3 regions of the Methylobacterium sp. J-001 genome follow, and region 2 is predicted to be linked to each of the others. Evidence: predicted binding sites of a transcription regulator. Region 2 holds the regulator's gene; each other region holds the start of a gene.
What was found. The regulator PhoB, encoded in region 2, activates phosphate uptake and scavenging genes when phosphate is short. The targets are predictions, from matches to a motif close to TGTCATNNANCTGTCAT.
Positions count from the first base shown of each region.

Region 1: a site for PhoB is predicted at 8,478-8,494, ahead of MKK65_RS19990 (YdcH family protein). Genes of this name have one in related genera too.
Region 3: a site for PhoB is predicted at 2,355-2,371, ahead of MKK65_RS07175 (UDP-2,3-diacylglucosamine diphosphatase). Genes of this name have one in related genera too.

Region 1 is NZ_JAKSYN010000162.1:2,240-12,574, reverse strand. Features, by position in the region: gene MKK65_RS20020 (beta-galactosidase) at 1-1,946, shown strand, start outside; gene MKK65_RS20015 (NADH:flavin oxidoreductase/NADH oxidase) at 2,100-3,218, opposite strand; gene MKK65_RS20010 (hypothetical protein) at 3,424-3,915, shown strand; gene MKK65_RS20005 (alpha/beta hydrolase family esterase) at 3,956-5,251, opposite strand; gene MKK65_RS20000 (CopG family transcriptional regulator) at 5,329-5,748, opposite strand; gene MKK65_RS19995 (propionyl-CoA synthetase) at 5,982-7,907, opposite strand; gene MKK65_RS19990 (YdcH family protein) at 8,282-8,464, opposite strand; gene MKK65_RS19985 (YdcH family protein) at 8,596-8,859, shown strand; gene purE (5-(carboxyamino)imidazole ribonucleotide mutase) at 8,986-9,483, shown strand; gene MKK65_RS19975 (5-(carboxyamino)imidazole ribonucleotide synthase) at 9,480-10,335, shown strand, end outside.
Region 2 is NZ_JAKSYN010000115.1:66,747-77,081, reverse strand. Features, by position in the region: gene MKK65_RS12820 (protein-disulfide reductase DsbD family protein) at 1-1,227, shown strand, start outside; gene phoB (phosphate regulon transcriptional regulator PhoB) at 1,245-1,940, opposite strand; gene phoU (phosphate signaling complex protein PhoU) at 2,105-2,827, opposite strand; gene pstB (phosphate ABC transporter ATP-binding protein PstB) at 3,145-3,960, opposite strand; gene pstA (phosphate ABC transporter permease PstA) at 3,983-4,879, opposite strand; gene pstC (phosphate ABC transporter permease subunit PstC) at 4,892-5,869, opposite strand; gene pstS (phosphate ABC transporter substrate-binding protein PstS) at 5,954-6,994, opposite strand; gene MKK65_RS12785 (hypothetical protein) at 7,249-7,494, shown strand; gene MKK65_RS12780 (hypothetical protein) at 7,548-7,748, opposite strand; gene recN (DNA repair protein RecN) at 7,866-9,539, opposite strand; gene MKK65_RS12770 (outer membrane protein assembly factor BamD) at 9,718-10,335, opposite strand, start outside.
Region 3 is NZ_JAKSYN010000067.1:27,017-37,351, reverse strand. Features, by position in the region: gene MKK65_RS07185 (ribonuclease HII) at 1-394, opposite strand, end outside; gene MKK65_RS07180 (glycosyltransferase family 4 protein) at 433-1,479, opposite strand; gene MKK65_RS07175 (UDP-2,3-diacylglucosamine diphosphatase) at 1,491-2,306, opposite strand; gene MKK65_RS07170 (aminotransferase class V-fold PLP-dependent enzyme) at 2,842-4,050, shown strand; gene MKK65_RS07165 (D-2-hydroxyacid dehydrogenase) at 4,154-5,095, shown strand; gene MKK65_RS07160 (NADP-dependent methylenetetrahydromethanopterin/methylenetetrahydrofolate dehydrogenase) at 5,398-6,261, shown strand; gene fchA (methenyltetrahydrofolate cyclohydrolase) at 6,274-6,915, shown strand; gene MKK65_RS07150 (malate--CoA ligase subunit beta) at 7,155-8,333, shown strand; gene sucD (succinate--CoA ligase subunit alpha) at 8,348-9,238, shown strand; gene MKK65_RS07140 (phosphoenolpyruvate carboxylase) at 9,376-10,335, shown strand, end outside.

The sequences.
Region 1 (10,335 bases), on a different contig from region 2:
GGGCGGCGGGCATCACCGTCGTCCGAATCGCCGAATCCACTTGGAGCACGTTGGAGCCTCAGCCAAACGTCTTCGCGTTCGGCCATATCGACCGGACCCTCGCGGCGATGAACCGTGAGGGCATCAAGGTCATCATCGGCACGCCGACCTATGCCGTGCCGACGTGGTTGGCGCGCCAGCACCCCGACATCCTGCTGCAGCCGGGCGCCTACGGTCCGCGGCAGAATATGGACATCACCAATCCCCATTATCGCGCAGCCGCCGAGCGCGTCATCGTCGCCCTGGTCGACCACGTGAAAGACGATCCCGCGGTCATCGGGTATCAGGTCGACAACGAGACCAAATCGTTCGGAACCAGCGGCCCCGACGTCCAGGCCGCCTTCGTTGCGGCCATGAAGAAGAAATGGTCGAGCCTTGCCGATCTCAACAAGGCTTGGGGACTCGACTACTGGAGCAACCGGATCAACAGCTGGGACGATTTCCCGTCGGCCAACGCGTCGATCAACGCCAGTATGACGAACGCCTTCCAGGCCTTCCAGCGGGGGCTCGTAACCGACTTCCTCGCGTGGCAGGCGGATCTGGTCCGTCGGCACGCCCGCCCGGGCCAGTTCGTCACCCAGAACTTCGACCTCGACTGGCGCGGCTATTCCTACGGCATCCAGCCCGACGTCAACCATTGGGAGGCCGCCAAGGCGCTCGATGTGGCCGGCATCGACATCTACCATCCCAGCCAGGAGAAGCTGACCGGGACCGAGATCGCCTTCGGCGGCGACGTGGCCCGCTCGATGCGCGGCGGCGCGAATTACCTGGTGATCGAGACGCAGGCGCAGGGGTTCCCGGAATGGACGCCCTTCCCCGGACAGCTGCGCCTGCAGGCCTTCAGCCACCTCGCCTCGGGTGCGAAGATGGTCGAATACTGGCATTGGGCCACGACCACGAACGCGTTCGAGACCTACTGGCGCGGATTGCTCACGCAGGACTACAAGCCCAACCCGGTCTACGACGAGGCGAAGACGATCGGCGCCGACCTCAAGCGGCTCGGGCCGAAGCTCGCCGGCATGAAGAAGACGAACCGCGTCGCCCTCTACGTCAGCAACGCCGCGTTGAGTGCCTTCGATTCGTTCAAGATCAACACGCACGACTTCAAGGGCAATGCCGATCGGACGCCGGTGACCTACAACGAGGTGGTGCGCGGATTCTACGATGCGCTCTACCGGCAGAACATCGAGGTGGATCTGATCTCTCCGTCCTCCACGGTGCCGCTCGATCAATACAAGCTGATCGTGGTGCCGGCGCTCTACGCGGCGAGCGACGCGGAGATCGCCAAGCTCAATGACTGCGCCAAGGCCGGCGCCCACCTGCTCTACACGTTCAAAAGCGGCTTCTCCGACGAGAACACGAAGGTGTGCTTCGCGGCGCAGCCGGGCGGGATCGCGCAGGCGGCGGGGGTGACCTATCAGCTGTTCACGGTCCCCGAGGGCGTATCCCTCGCGGGCGACCCGTTCGGCGTCGGCGCGGCCGACAACAAGGCCCGCTGGTGGATGGAGATGCTGACCCCGACCACCGCGACGGTGGTGGCGCGCTACCAGAGCCTGTCCTGGCCCGCCGCCGCCGCGGTGACGCGCAACAGCTGGGGCTCGGGCGAGGTGAGCTATGTCGGCTTCATGCCGACCGATGCCCTGGCGGAGAAGATCCTGGCGGATGCGGCCAAGCGTGCCGGGATCGAGGGTCCCGCGGTGCACTGGCCGATCATCGTGCGCGGGGGCACGCTGACGAACGGGCATCCGGTCCGCTACGTGCTGAACTACTCCGCGACGGCGCAGGCCACGCCCGCGATGGTGAGCGGCACCGAGCTCCTGAGCGGTCGGGCGGTCACGCGCGGCAAGCCGATCGACCTGCCGGCTTGGGGCGTCGCGATCCTCGAAGGCGAGTCCGCGACGCCCTGATCGGAGGATCGCGCTCGGCCGCGGGGCCGCGCGCGACCGGAGGGCGCTCTAGTGCTCAGACGCACTGACTTCGTTCACGCGACCCAGCACTAGGTCCTTGGTGATGCATCAATTTTTCCAGCTTCGGCTGACGCCTCCGTCTGGATCGATGCTCTAGCGCTGCCCGAACGCCGTGTCCTTGAACAGGTCCTTGTATTCGCGCGGCTGCGAGCGCCAGTACTGCTTGGGCGCCCGGACCTGAGCGCCGAGCTCGGCCGCCGCGTGCCAGGGCCAGCGGGGATCGTACAGCATGGCCCGGGCGAGCGAGATCGCGTCGGCCTTGCCCTCGGCCAGGATCGCCTCGGCCTGCTGCGCCTCGGTGATCAGGCCGACCGCGATGGTGGTGAGCCCGGTCTCGGCCTTGATCCGCTCGGCATAGGGCACCTGGTAGCCCGGCCCGAGCTTGATCGCCTGCTTGGGCGAGACGCCGCCGGTGGAGACGTGGAGCGCCGGCGAGCCGGCCCGCTTGAGCGCCTGGCCCAGGGCCACGGTCTCGTCGAGATCCCAGCCGTCCTCGACCCAGTCGGTGGCGGAGACCCGCAGCCAGACCGGGCTGCCCGCCGGCACGACCGCGCGCACGGCGTCGTAGACTTCGAGGGGAAAGCGCATCCGGTTCTCGAGGCTGCCGCCATAGGCGTCGGTGCGCTTGTTGGCGATCGGCGACAGGAACTGGTGCAGCAGGTAGCCGTGGGCGCCGTGCAACTCCACGGCCTCGATCCCGAGGCGCACGGCGCGCTTGGCCGTGGCGACGAACTGGTCGCGGACGCGCTTCAGGTCTGCGGCGTCGAGGGCGTGGGGGGGCACCTCGGTCTCGCCGTGCGGGACCGCGGAGGGCGCCTCCGTGCGCCAGCCATAGGGATGCTCGGGCGGGATCTGCTGGCCGCCGGCCCAGGGCGCGTCGCTCGACGCCTTGCGGCCGGCATGGGCGATCTGGATGCAGATCGGGATCGGCGCATATTCGCGCACCGCCTCCAGCACCCGGCCGAGCGCCCGCTCGCTTCCGTCCGAGTACAGGCCGAGATCCCAGGCTGTGATCCGCGCCTCCGGCGAGACCGCGGTGGCCTCCAGGGTCAGCAGGCCGGCGCCCGACTGGGCGAGCTGGCCGAGATGGATCATGTGCCAGTCGGTAGCCTCGCCGTCCCGGGCCGAATACTGGCACATCGGCGCGATCAGGATGCGGTTCTCGAGGGTGAGGGCATCCAGGGTGAGCGGTTCGAACAGGCGGGCGGTCATGGGGCGGCTCCGTTACGGGCCGGACCTATGTGGCGCAAGGGCACGGCCGGGGCCAGCGCCAGCCTGTGCGGACGCTCACGCGCCATGCAGGCGGCGCAAGACCCGGCGGGAACCGACCGCCCATTCGTTAACTTTTGGCAGGACGACGGCCTGAAGCCGGCGATGCGAACCGCCTGAGGGGGCGAGATCGCGCGAGGTCCTCTCCATGTTGCTCCCGAACCGTTCCACCCGCATCGCCGCCCTGGCCGCGGCCCCGTTCGCCCTGGCGGCGTTCCTTGCCGTCCCGGCCGATGCCCAGCCGGCCGCGTTCGGCGGTCCGAAGATCCTGATCCACGGCAATTACTGCGGCCCGGGCAACAACGCCCCGCTGCCGCCGATCGATGCCCTCGACGCGGCCTGCGCCCGCCACGATGCCTGCACGCCGAACGGCGGCCTGCCGTCCCAGGCCTGCAACCTGCGCCTCCAGCGGGACGCGGCCCTGATCTCGCGCGATCCGCGCCAGTCCGAGGATCTGCGGGCCATGGCGGGCCTGGTCGCCGCGAGCGCGACCTTGATGCCGACCGAGTCGGGCCCGCAGCGCCTGCCGGCTTCGGTGTCGACCGGCGCCATGCCGGACGCCTACGCGCCGGGCCTGTCGCAGCCGGCCCCGGCGGCCGATGTGCCCGACGAGGATTCGGACGGCGCCGACGTCGAGTGAAGCCGAGCCGGGGCGCCCTGCCCCGGCTCCGTTCGGTCACTCAGGGGCGGGCGGCGGCGCCCCGCGCATGCCCGAGGAAGAACCGGACCATCGCGCGGCTCGCATCCGGGCCGCGGGGCTCGGTGAACGATCCGTCCGGGCTGCCGCCCGACCAGGCATGCCCGGCCCCGTGCAGGACCCAATATTCCAGCCGCGCCTGGCCGGCGCCGTCGCTGCGGACGGTGCGGGTATAGGCGACGCCCCCCGGGCTCGTGCCGCGCTCGACCGTCTCGGCGAGGCCGGTGACCGCCATGGCCTGGGCGACCACTTGGTCGCCGTTGGCCGGGTGGACGGTGCGGTCGACGTCGCCGTGGAACACGATGGTCGGGACCGCCTGCCGGTTGCGCCCCGGTGCGCCCCCCTGCCCCTTCATGGCGGCGAAGGCTGAGGCGACGTCCCGGGCCGAGCCGCAGGCCAGGCCGGAATGGACGCCCACCGCCGCGAACAGGTCCGGATAGGTCGCCGCCAGGATCGCCGCGGCGGCGCCCCCGGCCGAGAGCCCGGCGGCGTAGACCCGGTCCGGGTCGGCGGAGAACTCGTCCACCACCGCCCGGGCGATCCCGGCAAGCAGAGCCGGCTCGCCGCCGTCGCGGGCCTGGTCGCCGGCGGCGTACCAGTTCCAGCAGCGCTGCATGTTCGCCGACTGGGGCTGCTCCGGATAGGCGACCAGGAAGGTCTGCTCCTCGGCGAGGCGGTTCATCTGCGTGCCGGCGGCGAAGTCGTCCGGGTTCTGGGTGCAGCCGTGCAGCATCAGGAGCACCGGCAGGGCCTGGCCCGTGTAGCCGCTCGGCACGAACACCTTGTAGCGGCGGCTGCCCGCGGCGGTGAAGACCCGGTCCTCGAACCGGGCGCCCTCCGGCACGGTGGCGGCGGCCTTGCCCGGCTGAACGGAGCCGCCGGCGAAACCCTCGGCGAAGCCGCCGCTGGGAATGCCGCCTTTGGCGAGGCTGTCGCGCACGGTGCGCATCACCGCCGCAGCGATGTCGGCCCCGCCGGGGGCGGCCTGTTCCGGGGCGGCAGCCGGGCTGGGCGCGGTCCAGGCGCCGTCCGGGGATGTCGGCGCCTCCATGTCGATGGTGGTGGATCCGGCGGCCTCGGCCGGGCGGTCGCGTGCCTCGGCCCAGCGGGCAAAGGCATCGGCCTGCCGGCGCTGGAACCGGCCCATGGCGGCGGCCATCCGGGCGGCCCGGGCGGCGCGCTTGCCCTCGGCCTCGGCCGACCCGGAGGCGCCGAAGCCGCCGAGCTTCATCTTCGACATGTCGAAGTTGAGGAAATCCATCTTGGGAAAGTGTTTCATCGGGCCGTTCCTTGCGGGTGGGGACGGACACGGCCGGCTGCATGGCCCGACTGTGCGGTAGGGGTGGTCGGATGGGGTCAGGCGATCCGGTCGGCCAGGGCGGCCTTGACGGCGGGGCTCGCCTGGAACGCGCCCAGGACCTCCACGGAGGCGATCGCGGCGCGCGCCAGTTCGGGGGTGACATCCAGCGCCACGGTGGCGAGGCCGAGGACCTGGATGTGCAGGGGCACGCCGGCATCCCGGGCGGCTTCCAGGGCGGCGCGCGAATAGTGCGAGACGCCCAGGCGCAGCTGGCGCCGCGCCACGGATTGGCGCACCGCCTCCTCCTGCCGGTCCAGCTGGTTGCGCACCGCGGTGCGGATGAAGTCGGCCCGGTTGGCGTAGAACCCGTCGCGGACCATCAGGTCGACCCGGCCGAGATCGACGAAGCCGAGATTGATCGTGATCTTCTCGCTGTCCGGCACCTTGGGCCGGAGTTCCTGCACGGTGTCTGTCATCGCCTCGCCCTCCCTGGGCCATCCGGTTGGATGGTCTAGAGATGGTAAGCGCATGCTGTGGTGCAAGAGGCGGTTGCCGCGCGGCCCGAAACCAGCGTGGTTTCAAAAGGTCCGGGACCTTTTGCGGGTCCAGGGCAGAGCCCTGGTGTCGGGCTTCGCCCGAGATCGGGGCTGTGCGCCCCGAACCCTACCAAAGGGCTTCGCGCCCTTTGGAAACCCCTAAGTCCCCGCGCTCAGTCCGCGCCGATGCCCCTGCCCTTCAGGCTGGCGTCGATCTCGTCGAGCACCGCGGCGTCGTCGATGGTCGCCGGCATGGTCCAGGGCTCGTGGTCGGCGATGCGCTTCATGGTGGCGCGCAGGATCTTGCCGGAGCGGGTTTTCGGCAGCCGCTGGACGGTCAACGCGAGCTTGAACGCCGCCACCGGGCCGATCTCGTCACGGACCTTGGCGACGAGCTCGCGCTCGATGTCCGCGGGGGCGCGGTCGACCCGGGCCTTGAGCACCACGAAGCCGCAGGGCACCTCGCCCTTGAGCGCGTCCCGGATGCCGATCACCGCGCATTCGGCGACATCCGGATGGCCGGCCAGCACCGCCTCCATGCCGCCGGTGGACAGGCGATGGCCCGCGACGTTGATGATGTCGTCGGTCCGCCCCAGCACGGTGATGTAGCCGTCGGCGTCGATCACCCCGGCATCCGAGGTGTCGTAAAAGCCCGGGAAGGTGGCGAGGTAGCTCGAGTGCATCCGCGCGTCCGAGCCCCAGAGGGTCGGCAGGCAGCCGGGCGGCAGGGGCAGGCGGATCGCGATGGTGCCCATCGTGCCGGGCGGAACCGGCTTGCCGCCCTCGTCCAGGACCGCGACCCTGTAGCCCGGCATCGGCACGCAGGTGCTGCCGTGCTTGACCGGCAGGAGGCCGAGGCCCAGCGGATTGCCGGCGATCGGCCAGCCGGTTTCGGTCTGCCACCAATGGTCGATCACCGGCCGGCCCAGCACGCGCTCGGCCCAGGCGACCGAATCCGGATCCGCCCGCTCCCCGGCCAGGAACAGGCTGCGGAAGGCCGAGAGGTCGTAGTCGCCGATCAGCGAACCGGACGGATCCTCCTTCTTGATCGCGCGCAGGGCCGTCGGCGCCGTGAACAGGCAGACGACGCCGTGCTCGGCAACCACCCGCCAGAACGCCCCGGCATCGGGCGTGCCCACCGGCTTGCCCTCGTACAGGACCGTGGTGCAGCCGTGCAGCAGCGGCGCGTAGACGATGTAGGAATGGCCGACCACCCAGCCGATATCGGAGGCGCAGAAATAGGTCTCGCCGGGCTGGACGCCGTAGAGGTTGGGCATCGACCAGGCCAGCGCCACGAGGTAGCCGCCGGTATCCCGGACCACGCCCTTGGGCTTGCCGGTCGTGCCGGAGGTGTAGAGGACGTAGAGCGGGTCGGTGGCGGCCATGGCCACGCAGGCGGCCTGCTTGCCCGCCGCCTCGGCGGCCGCGACGGTCTCCGCCCAGTCGTGGTCGCGCCCGGCGACCAGGCTCGCGGCGCATTGGGGCCGCTGCAGGATCAGGCAGGCCTCCGGCTTGTGCCGGGAGGTGGCGATCGCGAGGTCCAGCAGCGGCTTGTAGGCGACCACCCGGTTCGGCTCGAGGCCGCAGGAGGCGGCCAGCACCACCTTCGGGGCGGCATCCTGGATCCGCACCGCCAGCTCGTTGGCCGCGAAGCCGCCGAACACCACCGAGTGCACGGCCCCGAGCCGGGCGCAGGCCAGCATGCCGAACAGGGCCTCGGGCACCATCGGCATGTACAGCACGACCCGGTCGCCCTTGCCGACACCGAGCTCGGCCAGCACGGCGGCGAACGCCGCCACCGAATCGCGCAACTCCCGGTAGCTGATGCTGCGCTTCGTCCCGGTGACGGGGGAATCGTACAGGATCGCCGCCTGCTCGGCCCGCGCCCCCTCGGCGTGCCGGTCCACCGCGTTGTGGCAGGCGTTGAGCGTCCCGTCCGGGAACCAGCGGCCATAGGGGCCGGATTCGGGTGCGAAGGCCTGCACCGGCTCCCGCGTCCAGTCGAGCGCCCCGGCCGCCTCCAGCCAGAACGCTTCCGGGTCGCGGCGTGCCGCGTCGTAGATCTCGGGATAGCGGCCCGGCAGGCTGGCGGTTGTCATCGGCGCGGCGAGTCCTCGGGGGCCGCTCTTCGGCGGCATCCCGGGGAGATTAGCCGATTCTGGTTTCTTGCGCGCGAGCGGACGGCGAGGATGATGTGAGCAGACGGATCGTTTGAGACAGGGCCTGACGAAGAAACCGCCTCTCCCACCAACCCCCCTCATCCTGAGGTGCCGCGCAGCGGCCTCGAAGGAGGGCTCCAGGGATCGCAGGGGCGTCTGGAGGACTCCTTCGAGGCCCGCTGACGCGGGCGCCTTAGGATGTGAGGCAGGGTCGGGAGAGCACGGTCGTCACCCGGAAAAACCGCCGCACCGGGCGGACCGGTGCGGCGGTTCTCGTCGTGCACTTATGTCCGGGAGGGACAGTCAGGCGCGGCTCAGTGCAACGTATCGTTGCCGGCCTGCAGCCGTTTGATTTCGTCCTTGAGGAGAAGTTTCCGTCGCTTCAATTCGGCAATGTGGAGGTCGTTTGCAGAAGGCCTGTGGATCGCCTCGTGAATCTCACGCTCGAGGGCTTCGTGCTTCCGGGCGAGTTGGCTCAAATGCGTCTGCAGCGACATGAGTCGAATCTCCTGTCATTGTTCCGACACATGGAGACTGGCACAGGATGCCACACCTGTCGAAGCCTTTTCTCCGGCCAAGCCTGACGAATGCTTACCGGGCCGGCTTGTCCCGCGGCGGGGTGTAACGCATGCTCTTCGACACGGAACGGTCTTCGATACCGCGGGTGACGATGGCGGACGAGTCGAACGAAAACGTGCAGCCGGCGGATCTCGAAGCCGAGCTGAATCGGCTGCGCGAGGAGCACCGGGGGCTCGACGGTGCCATCGAGGCGCTGGAGCGCAGCGTCGCCGGGGACCAGCTCCAGATCCAGCGCCTGAAGAAGCGCAAGCTGACCCTGCGCGACCGGATCTACCATATCGAGGACGCTCTCACTCCGGACATCATCGCGTAAGCGGATCGTCCCGAACGCTGGAAACCATCTTTCGGGACGATCCGTCGATGCCGGTGGACGCTCCGGCGCGACGCCTTGCCGCCGGCCCGCCCCGCCTGTAAGCGGCCTCTTTTGCCGGGATCAACGATGGCGTCGCCTCCGGTTGCGATCATCATGGGCAGTCAGTCCGACTGGGCGACCATGCGGCACGCCGCAGAGACGCTCGACGCGCTCGGCGTGCCGTACGACGCGCGCATCGTCTCGGCCCACCGCACCCCCGACCGGCTCGTGGCCTTCGCCAAGGGCGCGGTCGCGACCGGGTTCAAGGTCGTAATCGCCGGCGCCGGCGGGGCCGCGCACCTGCCCGGCATGGCCGCCGCGATGACCCGCCTGCCGGTCTTCGGCGTGCCGGTGGAATCCAAGGCCCTGTCCGGCCAGGACAGCCTGCTCTCGATCGTCCAGATGCCGGCCGGCATCCCCGTGGGGACCCTGGCGATCGGCCGGGCCGGGGCGGTCAACGCGGCCCTGCTCGCCGCCGCGGTGCTGGCGCTCGCCGACGCGGGCCTGGCGGAACGCCTGGAGGCCTGGCGCGCGGCCCAGACCGCATCGGTGGCCGAACGGCCGGAGACGGACACACCTTCGTGACGGACACAGCTTTGAGGCCCGGCTCCACCCTCGGCATCGTTGGCGGTGGCCAGCTCGGGCGCATGATCGCGCTCGCGGCGGCCAATTACGGGCTGAAGGTGCATGTCTACGCGCCCGACCGGGACAGCCCGGCCTTCGACGTCGCCGCCCGCACCACCTGCGCGGCCTACGACGATGCCGAGGCGCTGGCCGCCTTCGCGCAGAGCGTCGACGCGGTGACCTACGAGTTCGAGAACATCCCCCGCGCCACCGCCGACATCCTCGCCCGGCACGCCGCCCTGCATCCGAACGCCGAGGCGCTCGCCACCACCCAGGACCGCCTGACGGAAAAAGAATTCATCAACCGGCTCGGCATCCCGACCGCGCCGTTCCAGGCGGTCGACACGCCCGACGACCTCGACCGGGCGATCGCGGCGCTCGGCCTGCCGGCTGTGCTCAAGACCCGCCGGTTCGGCTACGACGGCAAGGGCCAGCGCATCCTGCGGGAGCGCGCCGAGGGCGACCGCAATGCGCTGTTCGCCGAGTTTGGCGGCGCGCCGCTGATCCTGGAGGGGTTCGTGCCGTTCGAGCGCGAGGTCTCGGTGGTGGCCGCCCGCGGCCGCGACGGCGGCTTCGCGGCCTTCGACCTGTGCGAGAACGAGCACCGCGACCACATCCTGGCGCTGACCCGGGTGCCGGCCCCCGGCCTCACCCCCGAGACCGCCCGCGCCGCCTTCGACATCGCCAAACGGATCGCCGACGCGCTGGACTATGTCGGCGTGCTGGCCGTCGAGATGTTCCTGGTGCGCGAGGACGGCGCCGAGCGCCTCGTCGTCAACGAGATCGCGCCGCGGGTCCACAATTCCGGGCATT
Region 2 (10,335 bases):
GCAGGGCTCGCCTTCCTCGGCGGCCTGATCCTCAACCTGATGCCCTGCGTCTTCCCGGTCCTATCGATCAAGGTGCTCGGCCTCCTGCGGCATGCGGGCGAGAGTCCCGCCCGCCTGCGGCTGCACGGTCTCGCCTATACGGCCGGCGTGCTGGTCAGTTTCCTCGGGCTGGCCGGCCTGCTGCTCGCCTTGAAGGGCGGCGGGGCGGCGATCGGCTGGGGTTTTCAGCTGCAATCGCCCGCCGTGGTGGCCGGGCTCGCCTACCTGCTCCTGGCCATGGGCCTCAGCCTATCCGGCGTGGTCCATCTCGGCGGCCGGCTCGCCGGCCTTGGCGACGGGCTGGCCCGGCGCTCCGGTCTGAGTGGATCGTTCTTCACGGGCGTGCTTGCGACCCTGGTGGCGACGCCCTGCACGGCGCCGTTCATGGGTTCGGCAGTGGGCTTCGCCCTGACCCAGAGCGCCGGCGTCGCGCTTGCCGTGTTTGCCAGTCTCGGATTGGGCCTCGCCTTACCGTTCCTGGCGCTCACCCTGTGGCCGCCGGCCCTGCGGGCGCTGCCACGTCCGGGCGCGTGGATGGAGACCCTGAAGCAGGTCCTGGCCTTCCCGGTCTACGCTACGGTGGCTTGGCTGGTCTGGGTCCTGGCGCAGCAGGTGGGGCCGCAGGGGCTGCTCGCCGGGCTGTTCGGCCTCGTCCTGGTGGGCTTTGCCGCCTGGGCCTGGGAGCACGGACACGCCGCGGCCCCCCGGGCCGGGCGGATCGCTCAGGGTCTTGCGGTGCTGACGATCCTGGCGGTCGCCGCCCTGACGCTGAGCCTCGGCCACGAGCGAGCCGCTGCCCCCGCCCAGGCTGCCGCCAACGGCGTCGAGCCGTTCACCCAGGCCCGCCTCGATGCCCTGGTGAACGAGCGCCGGCCGGTCTTCGTGAACATGACCGCCGCCTGGTGCATCACCTGCGCGGTCAACGAGACGACATCGCTCTCGACGAAGGCGGTGCGACAAGCGATGGCCGACCGGGGTGTTACCTACCTGAAGGGCGACTGGACCAACCAGAATCCCGAGATCACCCGCCTCCTGGAGAAGCACGGGCGCAGCGGCGTGCCGCTCTACCTGCTTTACGCGGGAAGCGGCGAGCCGCAGGTGCTGCCGCAGATCCTCACCGAGGGGACGGTTCTGTCAGCCCTGGAGACGGTGCCGGCCGCGGGCAAGAGCGCGGCTCTGACCCGCTGAATTGTCCCTGAGCGCAGCTAGGCTTCCAGCGAGAATGTCTCGTCGAAGGCGTAGCCCGAGCCCCGCACCGTGCGGATCGGGTCGGCCTGCCGCGGAGCATTGAGGGCCTTGCGCAGGCGCCCGACATGCACATCCACGGTGCGCTCGTCGATATAGACGTCGTGCCCCCAGACACCATCGAGGAGCTGCTCGCGGGAGAAGACCCGGCCGGGCGCCAGCATCAGAAATTCGAGCAGGCGGAACTCGGTCGGTCCGAGATGAAGCTCCTCGCCGGCGCGGCGGACCCGGTGGCCGGTGCGGTCGAGCTCGATATCGCCGGCTGCCAGCCGGTCCGCGACATGGGCCGGCTTGGCCCGGCGCAGCAGCGCCCGCACCCGAGCGAGCAGCTCAGGGACCGAGAACGGCTTGACGATGTAATCGTCCGCGCCCGTACCGAGGCCGCGGACACGATCGCCCTCTTCGCCCCGGGCGGTGAGCATGATGACCGGCAGCCGCTCGGTCTCGCGCCGGGCCCGGATGCGGCGACACAGCTCGATCCCCGAGAGGCCCGGCAGCATCCAGTCGAGCAGGACGAGATCAGGCGTGCGCTCGGCCAGGAGCAGCTCAGCATCGTCGCCGCGCGCGGCTGAATCCACCAGGAAGCCCTCGGCCTCAAGGTTGTACCGCAGCAGGGTGGTCAGGGCCTCCTCGTCCTCGACGATCAGGACTTGCATGCTCACGTTCGATAACCTGTTCCGTAGACGGCACCGGACGGCTCGTCCGCGTTGGATGGCGCGCGCAGGCAGATGGTGCGACAGACGCCGCGATCCCTCAACCCGCGTGCGCCACTCATCGCATTCTGCCCCCAGGCCGCATCGTGTGCTGCATGGTCCCCGCGTTACGGGGCCGTGGCGGCGGGACCGACCGTCGCGTAGTTCGACGCGTCGTTCTTCGGGCGCTCTCCGGCCAGCGTCTCACCGGTTGCGAGATAGTGGATCGTCTCGGCGATATTGGTGGTGTGGTCTCCGATCCGCTCGACGTTCTTGGCGCAAAACAGGAGATGCGTGCAGAACGAGATATTGCGCGGATCCTCCATCATGTAGGTCAGGAGTTCGCGGAACAGTGAATTGTACAGCGCATCGATCTCCCCGTCCCGCTCCCAGACATCGTAGGCCGCTTTGACGTCACGGCTCGCATAAGCGTCGAGGATATCTTTGAGCTGCGCCTCGGCGAGGTCGCTCATGTGGCGCACGCCGAGGACGATCTTCTGCGCGGGCGCCTGATCCGAGATCGCGACGACGCGTTTGGCGACGTTCTTGGCGAGATCCCCGATCCGCTCCAAGTCGCCGGAAACGCGGATCGCCGAGATGGTCTCGCGTAGGTCGATCGCCAGCGGCTGGCGCCGGGCGATGAGCAGCACCGCCCGCTCCTCGATGTCGCGCTGGAGCGCGTCGAGACGCTTGTCGGCGAGGATCACCGCTTGCGCGAGGGTGTCGTCCCGGCGGACCAGGGCGTCGGTTGCCTCGGCGGCCATCTTCTCGGCCACGCCGCCCATCTCGGAGATCGAGCGGCGCAGGTCATCCAGATCGGTGTCGTAGGAGCTGACGATATGGCCCGGCATGGTGGATCCTTCGATGGCGTCCCGCAAACCTTGATCCGCGAGGTCTGGCGGAAACCCGCTGCTACGATCACGGATACCGCGGCGCGTTCCCCGGTACCCAGTCCCTGTCACAGTCGAGAACATGATGCGGAGAGGTCAGGATCCGCACCCTGAAATCAACACGCATCGACAAGCAGGCAGCCTCCGCCGATGTTCCCGTATCAACGAGGCTTGTTCCGAAGTCGCGCCTGGCGATCTTACGATCAGGCGCGCCTCCTCATCTTGATGGCGGCTCACAGCGCTGCGTATGAGCCGTGTTCAATTGTCGGTCGAATGCTTCAGCCGAAGCGGCCGGTGATGTAGTCCTGGGTGCGCTGCTCCACAGGGTTCATGAACATCCGATTGGTGGGGCCGAATTCGATCAATTCACCCAGATACATGAAGGCGGTGAACTGCGAGATGCGGGCCGCCTGCTGCATATTATGCGTGACGATCACGATGGTGAACTCGTCGCGCAGCTGCTCGATCAGCTCCTCGATGCGCCCCGTGGAAATCGGGTCCAGCGCCGAAGTCGGCTCGTCGAACAGGATCACCTCCGGGCTCTGGGCCACGGTGCGGGCGATGCACAGGCGCTGCTGCTGCCCGCCCGAGAGGCCGGTGCCGGGCTGGCGCAGCTTGTCCTTCACCTCGTCCCAGAGGGCGGACTTGCGCAAAGCCTGCTCCACCCGCCCGTCGAGTTCGGATTTCGGCAGCTTCTCGTAAAGGCGCAGCCCGAAGGCGACGTTGTCGTAGATCGACATCGGGAACGGCGTCGGCTTCTGGAAGACCATGCCGATGCGCGCGCGCAGATCGTTCAGATCGACGGACGGATCCAGCACGTTCTGGCCGTCGAGCAGGATCTGACCCTCCGCCCGCTGCTCGGGGTAGAGGCTGTAGATCCGGTTGAAGCAGCGCAGCAGGGTGGACTTGCCGCAGCCGGACGGTCCGATCAGGGCCGTGACCTGCCGGTCGTGGAAGTTGATGTCCACGTTCTTCAGCCCGTGGAAGCTGCCGTAGTAGAAGTTCAGCCCCTTCACGGCGATCCGGACCGCACCACCCTCGTTGGCGTGGTTGCGGGTGAGATCGACCGTGGGGATCGCGGAGGCGGCGTTCATCGTCGTGTCCTCGAGAAGGGTCTTAGCGCGACATCTGCGGCTTGATGACGAGACGGGCGATGATCGACAGCACCAGGATCGTCGCGGTGATGAGGAGCGCCCCGGCCCAGGCGAGGCTCTGCCAGTTCGGATAGGGCGAGAGGGCGAACTGGTAGATCATGACCGGGAGGTTCGCGACGCCGCCCATGAGGTCGGGGGAGAACCAGGAATTGTTGTTGAGCGCGGTAAACAGCAGCGGCGCGGTCTCGCCGGCGATGCGGGCCAGCGCCAGGATGATGCCCGTGACGATGCCGGCCGAGGCCGCGCGCCAGGTGACGCTGATGATCACCGTCGACGGCGGTGCGCCCAGCGCAGCCCCGGCCTCGCGCAGGGTGCCGGGCACCAGACGCATCATATCCTCGGTGGTGCGCACGATCACCGGCACGGCGATGATGGCGAGCGCCACGCCGCCGGCCCAGCCCGAATAGGTCCCCATCGGCCGCACCATCAGGGTGTAGACGAACAGGCCAATCAGGATCGACGGCGCCGAGAGCAGGATGTCGTTGAGGAAGCGGATCAGCCCGGCGATCTTGGAGAACCGGCCGTATTCGGCCAGGTAGGTGCCGGCCATCACGCCGATCGGCGTTGCGATCGTGATGCCGATCCCTGTGAGCACCAGGCTGCCCAGGATTGCGTTGGCGATGCCGCCGCCTTCGGAGCCGGGGCCCGGGGTCGGATGCATGAACATGGCGGGTGTGAAGCCACGCACGCCCTGGACGATCAGCATCAGCAGGATCGATCCGAGCACCACGGCGCCGACCACCGTGGCGACCAGGCAGGCTGTCCGCAGCACCCGGTCGGCGACCCGACGGCTGTGGCGGACCCGCCCGGAGCGGCGCGGCGCGGCGTCGGAGATGGTCATGGGATTGGACGCGTCCATCGTGAGCCCTCCTCAGGCAGCCTTGACGCGGCGCGTCAGCAGCCGGGCGATGATGAGCACCACGAAGGTGATCACGAAGAGGATGCAGCCCAGAGCCATCAGCGCGTTGAGCTGGAGACCGTCGGCCTCGTTGAATTCGTTGGCGATGCGCGACGCGATGGTCGAGCTCGGGTCGAAGATCGAGGCCGAGAGGCGGTTGGCGTTGCCGATCACGAAGGTCACCGCCATCGTCTCGCCGAGCGCGCGACCGAGGCCGAGCATGATCGCCCCGATGATCGAGACGGAGGCCTGAGGCACCAGCACGTGGCGCACCACCTCCCAGGTGGTGCAGCCGATGCCGTAGGCGCTCTCGCGCAGCACGGTGGGGATCTGGTCGAGCATGTCCCGGGCGATCGAGGCGATGAACGGCACGATCATGATCGCCAGGATGATGCCGGCGGTGAAGACGCCGACACCGGACGGCACCCGTGCATAGAACAGCGTGCCGACGACCGGCATGCCTTCGACCAGGTTCGAGACCGGGATCTGGATGAAGCGCGCGAACAGGGGCGCGAAAACGAACAGGCCCCACATGCCGTAGATGATGCTCGGCACCGCGGCGAGCAGCTCGATGGTCATCGCCACCGGCTTGCGGGCCCAGCCCGGGCAGAGCTGCGTGAGGTAGACGGCGATCCCCAGGGAGACCGGCACGCCGATCAGAAGCGCCAGGGTGGCCGAGGCCACGGTGCCGATGACGGCGACCAGGGCGCCGTATTGCTCGGTCCCGACGTTCCAGGCGCTGGAGGTCAGGAAGGCGAAGCCGAATTCCCGGAAGGCCGGCCAGCCGCCATACAGGATCGAACCCAGGATCCCGGCCAGCACGATGAGCACGAACAGTGCGGCACCGTAGGAGCAGACCCGAAACAGGGTGTCGAGGCTCCGGCTCGGCCCTTTGCGCGCAGCGGCTGCGCGGGGTCGTGCGAGGGCAATCGTCTCGGTCAAAGCGGGCATCCGCGATTCTCTGCGAAGGGGGCGTGGTAGCGCGGTGCGGGCCGCGAGGCGAGGGAGGGGGTTGCAACCCCCTCCCCAACTGACTCACATGTTGAAGACGGGCTTACCGTCTTTGCCCTTCACAGATTTCCACTCTTCGTGGATCAGAGCGACGACGTTGTCCGGAAGCGGCACGTAATCGAGGTCTGCGGCGAGCTTGTCGCCGTTCTTGTAGGCCCAGTCGAAGAACTTCAGCGTATCGGCGGCCTTGGCCGGATCGGTCGCTTCCTTGTGGACAAGGATGAAGGTCGCCGCCGTGATCGGCCACGCGTCGTCGCCCGGCTGATTGGTCAGGGAGATGCCGAAACCGGGAGCCGACTTCCAGTCGGCGCTGGCGGCGGCGGCCTGGAAAGCCTTGTCTTCCGGCTGCGGATACTTGCCGGCCTTGTTCTGCAACAGGGCGTAAGCCAGCTTGTTCTGCTTGGCATAGGCGGATTCGACGTAACCGATGGCGTTCGGCACCTGCTTGACGGTGGCGGTCACGCCCTCGTTGCCCTTGCCGCCCTGCCCGACCGGCCAGGAGATCGTCGTCGCCGCGCCGTACTCCTTCTTCCAGGTCTCGGAGGCCTGGGACAGGTACGTCGTGAAGATGTTGGTCGTGCCCGAGGCGTCGGACCGGTAGACCGGGGTGATGGTGGCGTCGGGGAGCTTCACGCCCTCGTTGAGCTTCGCGATCCGCGGATCGGACCACTTCGAGATCTTGCCGGCGTAGATGTCGGCCAGAATGTCGCCGGTGAGCTTCAGCTTGCCGGGCTCGAGTCCGGCGATGTTCACCACCGGCACAACGCCGCCCATCACGGTCGGGAACTGGACGAGGCCGTCCTTGGCCAGCTGCTCGCCCTTGAGCGGCGCGTCGGTGGCGCCGAAATCGACGGTCTTGGCCTGGATCTGCTTGATGCCGCCGCCGGAGCCGATGGACTGGTAGTTCAGCCCGGAGCCGGTCTCCTTGCGGTAGGCTTCGGCCCACTTGGAGTAGACCGGGAATGGGAAGGTGGCGCCGGCCCCTGTGATGTCGGCAGCGAGTGCCGCGGACGCCAGCTGAACCGTCGCGAGGCCGACGGCGAGCGCGTAAGCGAAGGGTCTCAAGGATATCTCCGTTGCCGTCGGGCGAAAGCCTGCGCCTCTCTGCCGGCAAGCCCATGCCCGCGGCAGAGCTGTGCGGCCGGTCTTCCTAAAGACCCGGCGCCGGCCGCCCGATGGGTCGGGCGTTACGACAGTGAGATGACATGGGCATGACACCGCGTCGCAGGGCCGAGGGACCGGTTTCGGTCGCTCGTGCGTTCAGGCCCTGTGGCGGCGCTCGACGATGCCGTCCGCGATGCTGGGAAGGTGGTCGGATCGTGGATGACCAGGGGACCGACGCGGAGGCAGGTCCCGACGCGGGCTGGCGCGCCTTGCATGCTGACCGCGAGGCCGTGGAGCGTGCGCTGAGCCTGGCGCAGGCGCGCCAGCGTTACGGCACCGACGCCGAGGCGATCGCGCAGGCGCGGCTCGAGGAGGCCGAGCTTTTGGTCGATCTCGACAGGATCCTGACGCAGATTCGGGCGGCCGAGTACCGTCGGCGACCCGGCTCGCGGCGCTGGTAGCGCCTACAAAAAAATTCTGCCGGAGCGAATACGGATCCGGCAGTTGGACGGCCCTAGCCGGCCCGGCGCAGCTCGCGCTCCTTCTGGCGCAGGCGCAGCAGGAGCTCGACGTGGGTGTCGGTGATCGGCTGCGTGTCGACGCTGCCTTCGTAAACGGTGCGAAGCGTCAGGCCGAGCTGCTGCGTGTCGATCGCCTGTTTGAGGCGCCGACCGAGGTGCGGGCGCCCATCGGACGCGACGATAGACGGCTTCATGTGTTCCTCCCGCCCTTAAACCGCGTACGCCTCAGCACGGCACCGGGATGAAAACAGTCTCGGTAAAAATGGTTAATGAAGGGTTACGCTCAACCAACGGTTAAGGTTGACGCGTGTTTACGCGTCCGCGCCTTGAAGCAGCCGGGCTGCCGCCGCCCGAGCTTCGTCGGTCACGGTGGCGCCGGCCAGCATCCGGGCGATCTCCTCGCGGCGCTCCGCCACCGGCAGGCTCGCCACCCGGGTGGCGACGCGGCCGGCGCCCTTCACGGGCGCCTTTGCGATCAGAAAATGCGTGCTCGCCCGCGCCGCGACCTGGGGTGCGTGGGTCACCGCGACGACCTGCACCGTGCTGGCGAGGCGCGCCAGGCGCAGGCCGATCGCGTCGGCCACGGCGCCGCCGACGCCGGTGTCGATCTCATCGAAGATCAGGGTCGGGGCCGAGCCCTTGTCGGCGAGCACCACCTTCAGGGCCAGCATGAAGCGCGACAACTCGCCGCCGGAGGCGACCTTCATCATCGGGCCGGGCTTGGTCCCGGGATTAGTCTGGGCCCAAAATTCGACCCGGTCGATACCGGCCGGATCGCGGGCCTCCGGATCGGTGGCGATCTCGGTGATGAACCGGGCGCGCTCCAGCTTCAGCGGCGGCAGCTCGGCCTTCACGGCGGCATCGAGCTGCTTGGCCGCCCGTCGGCGCCCGGCGCTGAGCTTTTCCGCCGCCTCGGCGTACACGGCCTCGGCCTTGGCGCGGGCCTGTTCCAGACCTTCCAGGGCCGCTTCGCCGGCATCAAGGGTTGCGACCTCGCCGGCATAGCGCTCCGCCAGAGCCGCGAGGTCGTCGGCCGGGACGTCGTATTTGCGGGAGGCAGCACGCAGGGCGAACAGCCGCTCTTCTGCCCGTTCCAGGTCGCGCGGGTCGAACTCCGTCTCGGCGACGGCTGCGTCCAGGACCGCGCGTGCCTCGTCGAGGGCGACCAGGGCGGCGTCGAGGGCGTTGACGCAGGGATCGATCAGCGCCGGGAGATGGCCGGCGCGGCGCTCCAGCTTGCGCAGGGCGGCCGAGATATGTGGCACGCCGGAATGTGGACCGCCGACCGCGTCCAGCGCCTCGTTCAGCTCGCGGGCGACCTTTTCCGATTGCTGCATGATGCTGCGGCGCTCGGCGAGCTGGGCTTCCTCCCCGGGCAGCGGCGCCAGGGCGGCGAGTTCCTCGACCGCGTGGCGCAGAAAATCGGCCTCCTTCCGGGCGGCTTCGATGCGGGCGCGGTGCTCGGCGAGCTCTGCGCGGGCCGTGCGCACGGCTTTGGCCGCTGCCGCGACCTTCCCCAGCTGGGTCTGCAGCCCCCCGAAGGCGTCGAGGATCGCCCGGTGCGAGGCCGGGTCGGCCAGGGCCCGGTCATCGTGCTGACCGTGAATCTCCACCAGCGCCGCGCCGATGGCCCGCAGGACCTGCACGCCCACCGGCTGGTCGTTGACGAAGGCGCGGGTGCGGCCGTCCGCCATCTGGGTCCGGCGCAGGATCAGGTCGCCCTCGGTATCGATCTCGGCCTCGGCCGCGATCTGGCGGGCCGGATGGTCGAGGGGCAGGTCGAACACCGCGGTGACCCCGCCCTGGGCCTCGCCGTGGCGCACGAGCCGGCCATCGCCGCGGCCGCCCAGGGCCAGGGCGAAAGCGTCGAGCAGGATCGATTTGCCCGCGCCCGTCTCCCCGGTGAGGACACTCAGCCCCGTCCGGAAATTCAGTTCGAGCCTGTCGATCAGAACGATGTCGCGGATCGCGAGCTGCGCCAGCATGCGGCGACGGGATTCCTGAGGAAGGGACCGCAGACATAAGGCCGCTGCGGCGCGGATTCACCCCAAAAATGCGACGTCCGCCATCCCCAGTGCCGCGGGGCTGCGCAGACGAGAAAGGCCCGGAGCGGCGGCTCCGGGCCTTGGGGCGTCGTCGTGCGGGCTGCAGCCCGCGCGGTTCTCACTCGGCCGAGGCGGTCTTACCGGTCACGGTCCGATAGATCTTGGACAGGAACGAGGTCTTCTCCTCGCGCGGCTCGAGGCCGCCCTGGGCCAGGAGCGCGTGCGCATCCTTGTACCAGGGGCTATCCGGGAAGTTATGCCCCAGCACGGCCGCGGAGTTCTGCGCCTCCTGGGTGATGCCGAGCGCCCAGTACGCCTCGGTCAGGCGCTCGAGCGCCTCTTCCGCATGGCGGGTGGTCTGGTACTTGGCGACGACGTCGCGGAACCGGTTGATCGCGGCCGGGAAGTTGCGCCGCTCCAGGTAGAAGCGGCCCACCTCCATCTCCTTGCCGGCGAGCTGGTCACGGGTGATCTGGATCTTGGACCGTGCGTCGGTCGAATATTCCGAGGTCGGATACTTCTGGACCAGCTCCTGGAGGGCAACCAGAGCCTTCTCGGACCGGTCCTGATCACGGGTCACGTCCGGGATCTGCTTGTAGTTCGACATCGCCATCAGGTACTGCGCGTAGGCGGCATCCTTGCTGGCCGGGTGGCGCTGCAGGTACCGCTTCGCCGCGCTGATCGCCTCGTCGTACTTCTGGCCCTCGTAGTTCGCGTAGGCTGTCATGAGCAGCGC
Region 3 (10,335 bases), on a different contig from region 2:
GGCCGGGCAGGGCGTCCCGGCCATCGACTAGGACCGGCGCCGCGATCCTGAGCCGCGCCACCGCCCGCGCCATGGCGTCGAGCGTCGCGGCGCGGATGTTGATCCGGTCGATCAGCGCCCGGGAGCCCGCCGCGACGGCGAACTGGGCATGAGCGCGGATCAGCGGCGCCAGCTGCGCCCGGATCGGCTCGGGCACGCGCTTGCTGTCGTCGAGGGCAGCCAGGAGGGTAGGGGGAATCGCCACCGGGTCGAACCAGACCGCCGCGACCACCACGGGGCCGCACAGGGCGCCGCGCCCGACTTCGTCGCAGCCGATCACGGCCGGGTAATCCGCAGCCCGGGCCGGATCGAAGGGCGGGGTGAGGGCGGGCGTTTTTCGCTTCACGGGCGGCATGGTGCCGTCCTGCCATCCCGCGCGGCCGCCGTCACCGGTCAGGCGGCGTTCCGGGCCCCGCGCTCGCCGCCATGCGCTTCGATGATGTTCCCAAAGAACTGATCGGCACTGACATCCCAGCCGCGGCGCAGGGCTTCCTGCCGGCACTCGGACCGGGACAGGCGCAGCGCCGCAAGGGCCCCCGCGCGCAGATCCTGGTCGAGGATGCCGACGCGGGTCCCGCTCAGCACGTCGTTGGGGCCCGGCACCGGGAAGGCGGCGATCGGCAAGCCGCAGGCCATGGCTTCCAAGAGAACGATGCCGAACGTGTCGGTGAGGCTCGGGAACACGAAGGCGTCGCAGGCGGCGTAGACGGACGCGAGCGCCGCCCCCGTCCTGGTACCGAGAAACCGCGCTTCCGGGGCCAGCGCCTGCAGCCGCGCCCGGTCCGGTCCGTCGCCGACCACGATCTTCGTGCCGGGGAGGTCGAGGCTGAGGAAGGCCGCGAGGTTCTTCTCGACGGCGAGCCGGCCGACATACAGGAACAGCGGCCGCGGCAGCCCGGCCAGCTCCGCTGGCGGCAGCTCGCCGGGGGCGGCCGGGCGGAACCGCTCGGTATCGACCCCGCGGGTCCAGCGCATCAAATGCGTGAACCCCTTTGCTTCGAGTTCCGCTTGGAGGGAGGCCGTGCTGACCATTGTGCCTCGAGCCGCTCCGTGGAAGCGGCGCAGATAGGCGTAGGACCACGCTTCCGGCACCGGGAGGCGGGCGGCAAGGTATTCGGGAAACCGGGTGTGGTAGCTCGTGGTGAAGGGCAGGCCATGGGCCAGGCAGTGACGCCGGGCCGCGAAGCCGATCGGCCCCTCCGTGGCGATGTGGACATGGCTCGGCCGCTCTCGGGCCCAGCGCGCCGCCACCCGGTCCCGGCCGGCCAGGGCCAATCGGATCTCCGTGTAGCCCGGCAGGGGTAGGGAGCGGAAATCCGCCACCGAGAGCAGAGCCGTCTCGAAGCCATGCTCAGGGGCCCGGCGCACCATCTGCTCCAGGGAGCGGACGACACCGTTGACCTGCGGGTGCCAAGCATCGCTGGCGATGAGGAGCTTCACGGCGCGATCTCTCACGCCACCGCGCGCCGGCCCGGCATCGCCCGCGGCGCGGCATCGGCCTCGCGCGCCCGCAGGATGCTGGGATAGTGCAGCACCTCGATCCGGCCGTCGTAATGCTCGACCAGGCCGGTGCAGGATTCCACCCAGTCGCCGGTGTTGAGATAGCGCAGGTCGCCGATCGTTCGGTCGGCGGCGTGGTGGATATGTCCGCAGATCACCCCGTTGGCGCCCTGGCGGCGGGCCTCGTCGGCCAGGATCGTCTCGAACCGGCCGATGAAGCTGACGGCGTTCTTCACCCGCAGCTTCGCCCAGGCCGAGAGCGACCAGTAGGACAGGCCGACCCGCCGCCGGACCCGGTTGATCACGGTGTTGAGGGTCAAGGCCAGCGTGTAGGCGCCGTCGCCGAGATGGGCGAGCCAGGGTGAGTGACGCACCACCATGTCGAACTGGTCACCGTGGATCACCAGGTAGCGCCGCCCGTCGGCCGCCTCGTGGATAGCGGTTTCGGCGATCTCGATGCCGCCGAAATTGGTGCCGACATAGTCGCGCAGGAACTCGTCGTGGTTGCCCGGCAGATAGACGATCCGGGCACCCTTGCGCACCTTGCGCAGGAACTTCTGGACGACGTCGTTATGCTCCTGCGGCCAGTACCAGCCGGAGCGCAATTGCCAGCCGTCCACGATATCCCCGACCAGGTAGACCGTGTCGGCGTCGTAATCCCTCAGGAACGACAGCAGCATGTCGGCCTGACACCCGCGCGTGCCGAGGTGCAGGTCGGACAGGAACAGCGTCCGGACCCGGACCGGCATCTCCTCATCCTCGGCCACGTCACCCTCCCGGCGGTCGAACGGTCGAGGGATCCAGAGCGCGATCACGTCTCAGTTTGATGACGCGGGGCGCGTTCGCTGTGGGGTGTCTTTGTGCGCTGCGGAAGAAGTCCTCAAACGTGAATAGCTAACGTTGCGGCGCACCAAAAATTTTTTTACCGCCTTCCCGAAGTTTTTCCGGTTTTGCTTCCCAGCTTCGCCGCCTCATAATACCAAGAACCGGCGGCTCGGCGTGAGCCGGGCCGGATGCGTACTGGAAGGCGGCCAGGGTGCCTCGCGACGAGGCGCCGTAGAACGGGACGGCATTACGGAGGCGACCGGCGCGCGGGGGCGCGCCGCGACGCGAGCGGCACGAGGCCGCCTGCCGCTCCGCTGAGCCCCCCGATCCACGGAAGATGCGAAGAGAGTTCGGGACGCCGCGATTGTGCCGCGGCCACCGGCGCTGATCGCAGGATGCCCGACAAGGCCGCCGAGGTCGCTCGAACGAACCGGCGCGGGTCCGCCCGCGCGCAACAGATTTTTTGGAGGAAACAACATGGCCGCAACCCGGCGCCCCGGTCGCAATCACCTCTTCATCCCGGGTCCCACGAACATCCCGGATCGCGTCCTGCGCGCGATGCATGTGCCGTCCGAGGATCACCGCTCGCCGAGCTTCCCCGAGCTGACGAAGCCGCTGTTCCAGGACGCCAAGATGGTGTTCGGCTCGACCAACGGCACGATCATCCTGTTCCCGTCCTCTGGCACCGGTATCTGGGAATCTGCCCTGTCCAACACCCTGTGCCGCGGCGATACGGTGCTCACCGCCCGTTACGGCCAGTTCAGCCACCTCTGGGTCGACATGGCCCAGCGCCTCGGCCTCGAGGTGATGGTGCAGGACGAGGAGTGGGGCACCGGCGCCGATCCGCAGAAGATCGAGGAGGCTCTCCGGGCCGATAAGGATCACACGATCAAGGCCGTGATGGTGGTCCACAACGAGACCGCCACGGGTGTCACCAGCGATATCGGTGCGGTCCGTAAGGCGCTCGACGCTGCCGGTCACCCGGCGCTGCTGTTCGTGGACGGCATCTCGTCGATCGGCTCGCTGCCGTTCAAGATGGACGAGTGGGGCGTCGATTGCGCCATCGCGGGTTCGCAGAAGGGCTTCATGCTGCCGGCCGGCCTCGGCCTGATCTGCATCAGCCCCAAGGCGCTGAAAATCGCCGAAGGCGGCGCCGGCCGGAACGATCGGCTCGGCCATGTCTACTTCGCCTGGAAGGACCAGCTCACCACCAACGCCACGGGCTACTTCCCCTACACGCCGGCGCTCCCGCTGCTCTACGGCCTGCGCGAGGCCCTGGCCATCGTGAAGGAGGAGGGGCTGGAGAACATCTACCACCGCCATCACGTGCTCGCCGAGGCGACCCGTCAGGCTGTCGCGGCCTGGGGCCTCAAGCCCTGCGCCAAGGAGCCGAAGTGGAACTCGGACACGGTCACGGCGATCCTGGTGCCGGAGGGCGTCGATGCGGCCAAGGTGATCACCCACGCCTATGAGCGCTACAACCTGTCTCTCGGCAGCGGTCTGTCTAAGGTCGCCGGCAAGGTGTTCCGCATCGGCCATATCGGTGATCTGAACGAGCTGTCCCTCCTCGGTGCCATCGCGGGCGCCGAGATGGCGCTGCTGGATTGCGGCGTGAAGGTCACACCGGGCTCCGGCGTCGCCGCCGCCTCCAGCTACCTGCGCGAGAATCCGCTTCATAAGGCGTGATCCATGCACGTTGCCGGGGCGGGGCCGGGTTGCCGGCCCCGCCCCGGCGCGCAAGTAAGAACAAGAATCCCGAGGAAACCGCCCGTCGTCCGAGAGGGGATCTATGACCAAGAAGATCGTATTCCTGGATCGCGAGTCGCTCGATGCGACGGTCCGGCCGTTCAACTTCCCGCATGAATACGTCGAACACGATTCGACCTGGACGCCGGAGGATACGGTCGCGCGGCTCAAGGGAGCCGAGATCGCGCTGATCAACAAGGTCCCGATGCGGGCCGAGACCCTCAAGCAGCTTCCCGACCTGAAGCTCATCGCCGTGGCCGCCACCGGCACCGACGTGGTCGACAAGGCCCAGGCCAAGGCGCAGGGCATCACGGTCGTCAACATCCGCAATTACGCGTTCAACACCGTGCCCGAGCACGTGGTCGGCCTGATGTTCGCCCTGCGCCGGGCGATCGTGCCTTACGCAAACTCCGTGAAGCGGGGCGACTGGGCGAAGTCCAAGCAGTTCTGCTACTTCGACTACCCGATCTACGACATCGCCGGCTCGACGCTAGGCATCGTCGGCTACGGGGCGCTCGGCAAGTCGATCGGCAAGCGCGCCGAGGCGCTGGGCATGAAGGTCCTGGCCTATGACGTCTTCCCGCAGGACGGGCTGGTCGATTTCGAGACGATCCTGACGCAGTCCGACGTGATCACGCTGCACGTGCCGCTGACCCCCGAGACCAAGGGTCTGATCGGCGCCGCCGAGCTCAAGCGGATGAAGAAGAACGCCATCCTGATCAACACGGCCCGGGGCGGGCTGGTGGACGAGGCGGCCCTCCTGGCCGCGCTGAAGGACGGCACCATCGCGGGCGCGGGCTTCGACGTCGTGGCGCAGGAGCCGCCGAAAGACGGCAATATCCTGTGCGAGGCCGACCTGCCGAACCTGATCGTGACGCCGCACGTCGCCTGGGCCAGCAAGGAGGCGATGCAGATCCTCGCCGACCAGCTTGTCGACAATGTCGAGGCGTTCGTCGCCGGCAAGCCGCAGAACGTGGTGGAGTAGGGCTTGGCCTCTCCCTCCCCCCTTTGCGGGGGAGGGTGGCCCCCGAAAGGGGGGCGGGAGAGGGGAGCGACGGTGCAGAAGCGGGCTGCGCCCCTCATGCCGGTCGCGCCCTTTGCTAAACCCGGGCTCCCGTCTCCCGACCCCTGCTGACGCAGGGGCCACCCTCCCCCGCAGAGGGGGGGAGGGAGACGCGCGGAGCCGGGTTCTGACATTTAGGTCGTCCGCTCCCCTCGAGATTGGGAACGGATCGAGAAGACATCACGGCGGCGCCTCACAGGCGCGACGGATAAGGTCCAAAAAGCATGACAAAGAAGCTGCTGTTCCTGTTCGACACCGATGCGATGCCGAACGTGTTCGACACGGTGGTCGGCTATGACGGCGGTGCCGACCACATCACCGGCTACGGCGGTGTGACGCCCGACAATGTCGGCGCGTTGGTCGATGGCACGATCTACACCCGCGGCGGTTCCGAGAAGAAGTCGACGGCGATCTTCGTCGGCGGCGGCAGTATGGCGGCGGGTGAGGAACTCTTCACCGCAGTCAAGAAGCGGTTCTTCGGCCCGTTCCGGGTCTCGTGCATGCTCGATTCCAACGGCTCGAACACCACGGCGGCCGCGGGCGTCGCGCTGGTGGCAAAGGCTGCGGGTTCGCTCCAGGGCAAGAGCGCCGTCGTTCTCGCCGGCACCGGCCCGGTGGGCATGCGCTCCGCGGCGCTGCTGGCCGGCGAGGGCGCGGACGTGACCATCGCGGGCCGCGCTCTGGACAAGACCCAGGCTGCCGCCGACGCGATCAACAAGCGCTTCAAGGTCTCGGTGAAGGCCGCTGCGACGCCGGACGAGGCCTCACGCGTCGCCCTGGTGAAGGGCAAGAACCTCATCTTCACGGCCGGTGCCATCGGGGTCGAATTGCTGCCGGAGGCCGCCTGGGCACAAGATCCGGCCGTCGAGATCGTAGCCGATTACAACGCCCAGCCCCCGACCGGGATCGGCGGTATCGACGTCATGGACAAGGGCAAGGACCGCAACGGCAAGAAGGCGTTCGGGGCCCTGGGCATCGGCGGGCTGAAGCTCAAGCTGCACCGGGCCTGCGTCGGTCAGCTCTTCGAGAGCACCGAGCAGGTGCTCGATGCCGAAGAGATCTACGCGCTCGCCAAGTCGATGGCCTGAGGGGAGGCGCCGGTGACCGACACGCGTCCCCCCGAGACTGACAGCATCGATAAGTTCCTGACGGAGCTAGCCAGTGCCGCCCCGACCCCCGGCGGCGGCGGCGCGGCGGCGATCTCCGGCGCCATGGGCGCGGCCCTGGTGTCGATGGTCTGCAATCTGACCATCGGCAAAAAGAAGTACGTGGAGGTCGAAGCCGAGCTGAAGGACGTGCTCGCCCGGTCCGAGGGCCTGCGGGTCGTGCTCACCGGCATGATCGGCGAGGACGTCCAGGCCTTCGACGCTGTGATGGCCGCCTACGGCCTGCCCAAGGGCACCGATGACGAGAAGGCGGCCCGCGCCGCGGCGATCCAGGCGGCGCTGAAGACGGCGACCGACGTGCCGCTGTCCTGCTGCCGGGCCTGCCGCACGGTGATCGACCTCGCGGCGATCACCGCCGACAAGGGCAATCTCAACGTCGTCTCGGATGCCGGGGTGGCGGTGCTCTCGGCCTATGCCGGCCTGCGCAGCGCGGCGCTCAACGTCTACGTCAACGCCAAGGGGATCGAGGACCGGGAGTTCGCCGACGAGCGGCTTCAGGAGCTCGAGGGCCTGCTGGCCGAGGCCGGCGCGCTCACCGAGAAGGTCTACGGCGTCGTGAAGGCCAAGGTGAACTGAGGCGTGCCGCATCCGCCGCGGCGGGCACAAATGGATCGATAGTCGAGGCCGGGAGCATCATGCTCCCGGCCTCGTTGTTTTTCTGCAATGCTGCATCGCAATAGTGGGTTCGAATTCTGCTGCACCCGCGAAAAAGCCGACCTGAACCGATGGATCAAAAAATTTGACGGGCGTAATCTTCATACTCAACTAAAGTAGACAGAGTCGAACGGCGGCAACGACCGCGGAGGAGGCGCCGAATGGACGTCCACGAGTACCAAGCCAAGGAGCTGCTGGCGAGCTTCGGTGTGGCGGTTCCGAAGGGCGCCATCGCGTTCAGTCCGGACCAAGCGGTCTATGCCGCCACCGAACTCGGCGGCTCATTCTGGGCCGTGAAGGCGCAGATCCATGCCGGCGCCCGCGGCAAGGCCGGCGGGATCAAGCTGTGCCGGACCTACAACGAGGTCCGCGACGCCGCCAAGGAGCTGCTGGGCAAGCGCCTCGTCACCCTGCAGACCGGCCCCGAGGGCAAGCCGGTCCAGCGGGTCTATGTCGAGACCGCCGACCCGTTCGAGCGCGAACTCTATCTCGGCTACGTCCTCGACCGGAAGGCCGAGCGCGTGCGCGTCATCGCCAGCCAGCGCGGCGGCATGGATATCGAGGAGATCGCCGCCAACGAGCCGGAGGCGCTGATCCAGGTCGTCGTCGAGCCGGCGGTGGGCCTGCAGCAGTTCCAGGCCCGGGAGATCGCCTTCCAGCTCGGCCTGAACATCAAGCAGGTCTCGGCCGCGGTGAAGACCATCATGAACGCCTACCGGGCGTTCCGCGACTGCGACGGCACGATGCTGGAGATCAACCCGCTGGTCGTCACCAAGGACGACCGGGTGCTGGCCCTCGATGCCAAGATGAGCTTCGACGACAACGCGATGTTCCGCCGGCCGGGCATCGCCGACATGCACGACCCGTCGCAGGGCGATCCCCGCGAGGCGCAGGCCGCCGAGCATAACCTCAGCTATATCGGGCTCGAAGGCGAGATCGGCTGCATCGTCAACGGCGCCGGGCTGGCCATGGCGACCATGGACATGATCAAGCACGCGGGCGGTGAGCCGGCGAACTTCCTGGACGTGGGCGGAGGGGCCTCGCCCGAACGGGTCGCCACGGCGTTCCGGCTGGTGCTCTCGGACCGCAACGTCAAGGCGATCCTGGTCAACATCTTCGCGGGCATTAACCGCTGCGACTGGGTCGCGGAGGGCGTGATCCAGGCCGCCCGGGAGGTGAAGATCGACGTGCCCCTGGTGGTGCGCTTGGCCGGCACGAACGTCGAGGCCGGCCAGAAGATTTTGGCCGAGAGCGGCCTCGACCTGATCACCGCCGACACCCTGTCGGACGCGGCGCGCAAGGCAGTCGAAGCCTGCGACGCCGCCAAGAAGAACCGCTGAGGGGAGACCACGCCATGAGCATCCTCATCGACGAGACCACCCCGATCATCGTCCAGGGCATCACGGGCGACAAGGGCACCTTCCACGCCAAGGAGATGCTGGACTACGGCACGAACGTCGTGGGCGGCGTCACGCCGGGCAAGGGCGGTCGCACCCACCTTGGCCTGCCGGTGTTCAACACCGTCAAGGAGGCGGTGGCCGCCACCGGTGCCACCACGTCGATCACCTTCGTGGCGCCGCCTTTCGCGGCCGACGCCATCATGGAGGCGGCCGATGCCGGCCTGCGGCTGGTCTGCTCGATCACCGACGGCATCCCAGCCCAGGACATGATGCGGGTGAAGCGCTACCTGATGCGCTACCCGCGGGATCGCCGCACGATGGTGGTCGGCCCGAACTGCGCCGGCATCATCTCCCCCGGCAAGGCGATGCTCGGCATCATGCCCGGCCACATCTACCTCAAGGGCAATGTCGGGGTCATCTCGCGCTCCGGGACCCTGGGCTACGAGGCCGCCTCGCAGCTCAAGGAGCTCGGTCTCGGGATCTCGACCTCGGTCGGCATCGGCGGCGACCCGATCAACGGCTCGTCGTTCCTCGACCATCTCGCGCTGTTCGAGACCGATCCGGACACCGACGCGGTGCTGATAATCGGTGAGATCGGCGGCCCGCAGGAGGCCGAGGCCTCGGCCTGGATCCGGGACAACATGTCGAAGCCGGTGATCGGCTTCGTGGCCGGGCTCACGGCTCCGAAGGGGCGCCGGATGGGCCATGCCGGGGCGATCATCTCCGCGGCCGGCGACAGCGCCGCGGAGAAGGCCGAGATCATGCGCTCCTACGGCCTCACCGTGGCGCCCGATCCCGGCTCGTTCGGCCAGACCGTGGCCGACGTGCTCGCCCGGGCGGCTTGAAATCTTCCCTCCCCCTTGTGGGGAGGGACCGAGGGTGGGGTGGTGCAGAAGGGACCGGATCGCTGGATCCTGCGCCACCCCCACCCCTACCCCTCCCCGCAAGGGGGAGGGGAGCGCACCGCGCTCAAGGTGGCTCCATGACCCGTACCCTTCACGCATCCCCCGGCCTCGCCGAGGCCAGCGCTTTCGCGCCGCCGGTGATCACCGGCACGTCGGCCGAGCAGGCCCTGGACATCCTGTTCCAGGCGTTGCTCGACGTCGCGCGGCGTCACGACCCGGATCTCGAGGCGGTGCTGCATGGCACGGCCGACATCTCCCGCTTCTCGCCGGAGATGCTGGCGCGCGCCCTCCAGGTGCAGGGCATCTGGTTCCACCTCATCTCGATCGCCGAGCAGAACGCCGCCATGCGCCGGCGCCGCCACGTCGAGCGCACCGAGGGGCGGGCGGCGTTGAGCGGATCGTTCGCGAAGGTGTTCGCCGACGCCCGCGCCAAGGGGATCCAGCCGGCGCAGATCCAGGCGCTGCTCTCCGACCTGCGCATTCGGCCGACGCTGACCGCACACCCGACCGAGGGCAAGCGGGTGACCGTGCTGGAGAAGTTCCGGCGGATCTACCTGGTGCTGCGCGAGTTGGAGATGCCGCGCTGGACCGACCGCGAGCGCAACGGGCTCATGAACGAGCTGCGCGACCAGATCGAGCTGGTCTGGATGACCGGCGAGCTGCACTTGGAGAAGGCCACCGTCGAGCGGGAGGTCGCCTGGGGGTTGCACTTCTTCGACGAGACCCTGTTCGAGATGCTGCCCGAGACCATGGACACGCTCGAGGAGTCCCTGGCCGAGGCCTATCCCGGCACGCCGTTCAAGGTGCCGCCGTTCTTCCAATTCGGCTCGTGGATCGGCGGTGACCGGGACGGAAATCCCTACGTCACGGCCGCGGTCACCCGGCAGGCCCTGCACCGCAACGCGCTCGCCTCGCTCAACCGCTACCGGGACGGCGTGCGCGAGCTCGGCCGGACGCTCTCGCTCACCGAGCGCGCGCTGCCGCTGCCGGAGACGTTCCGCCAGGAACTCGACCGGCAGCTCGCGGAGAGCGGGCAG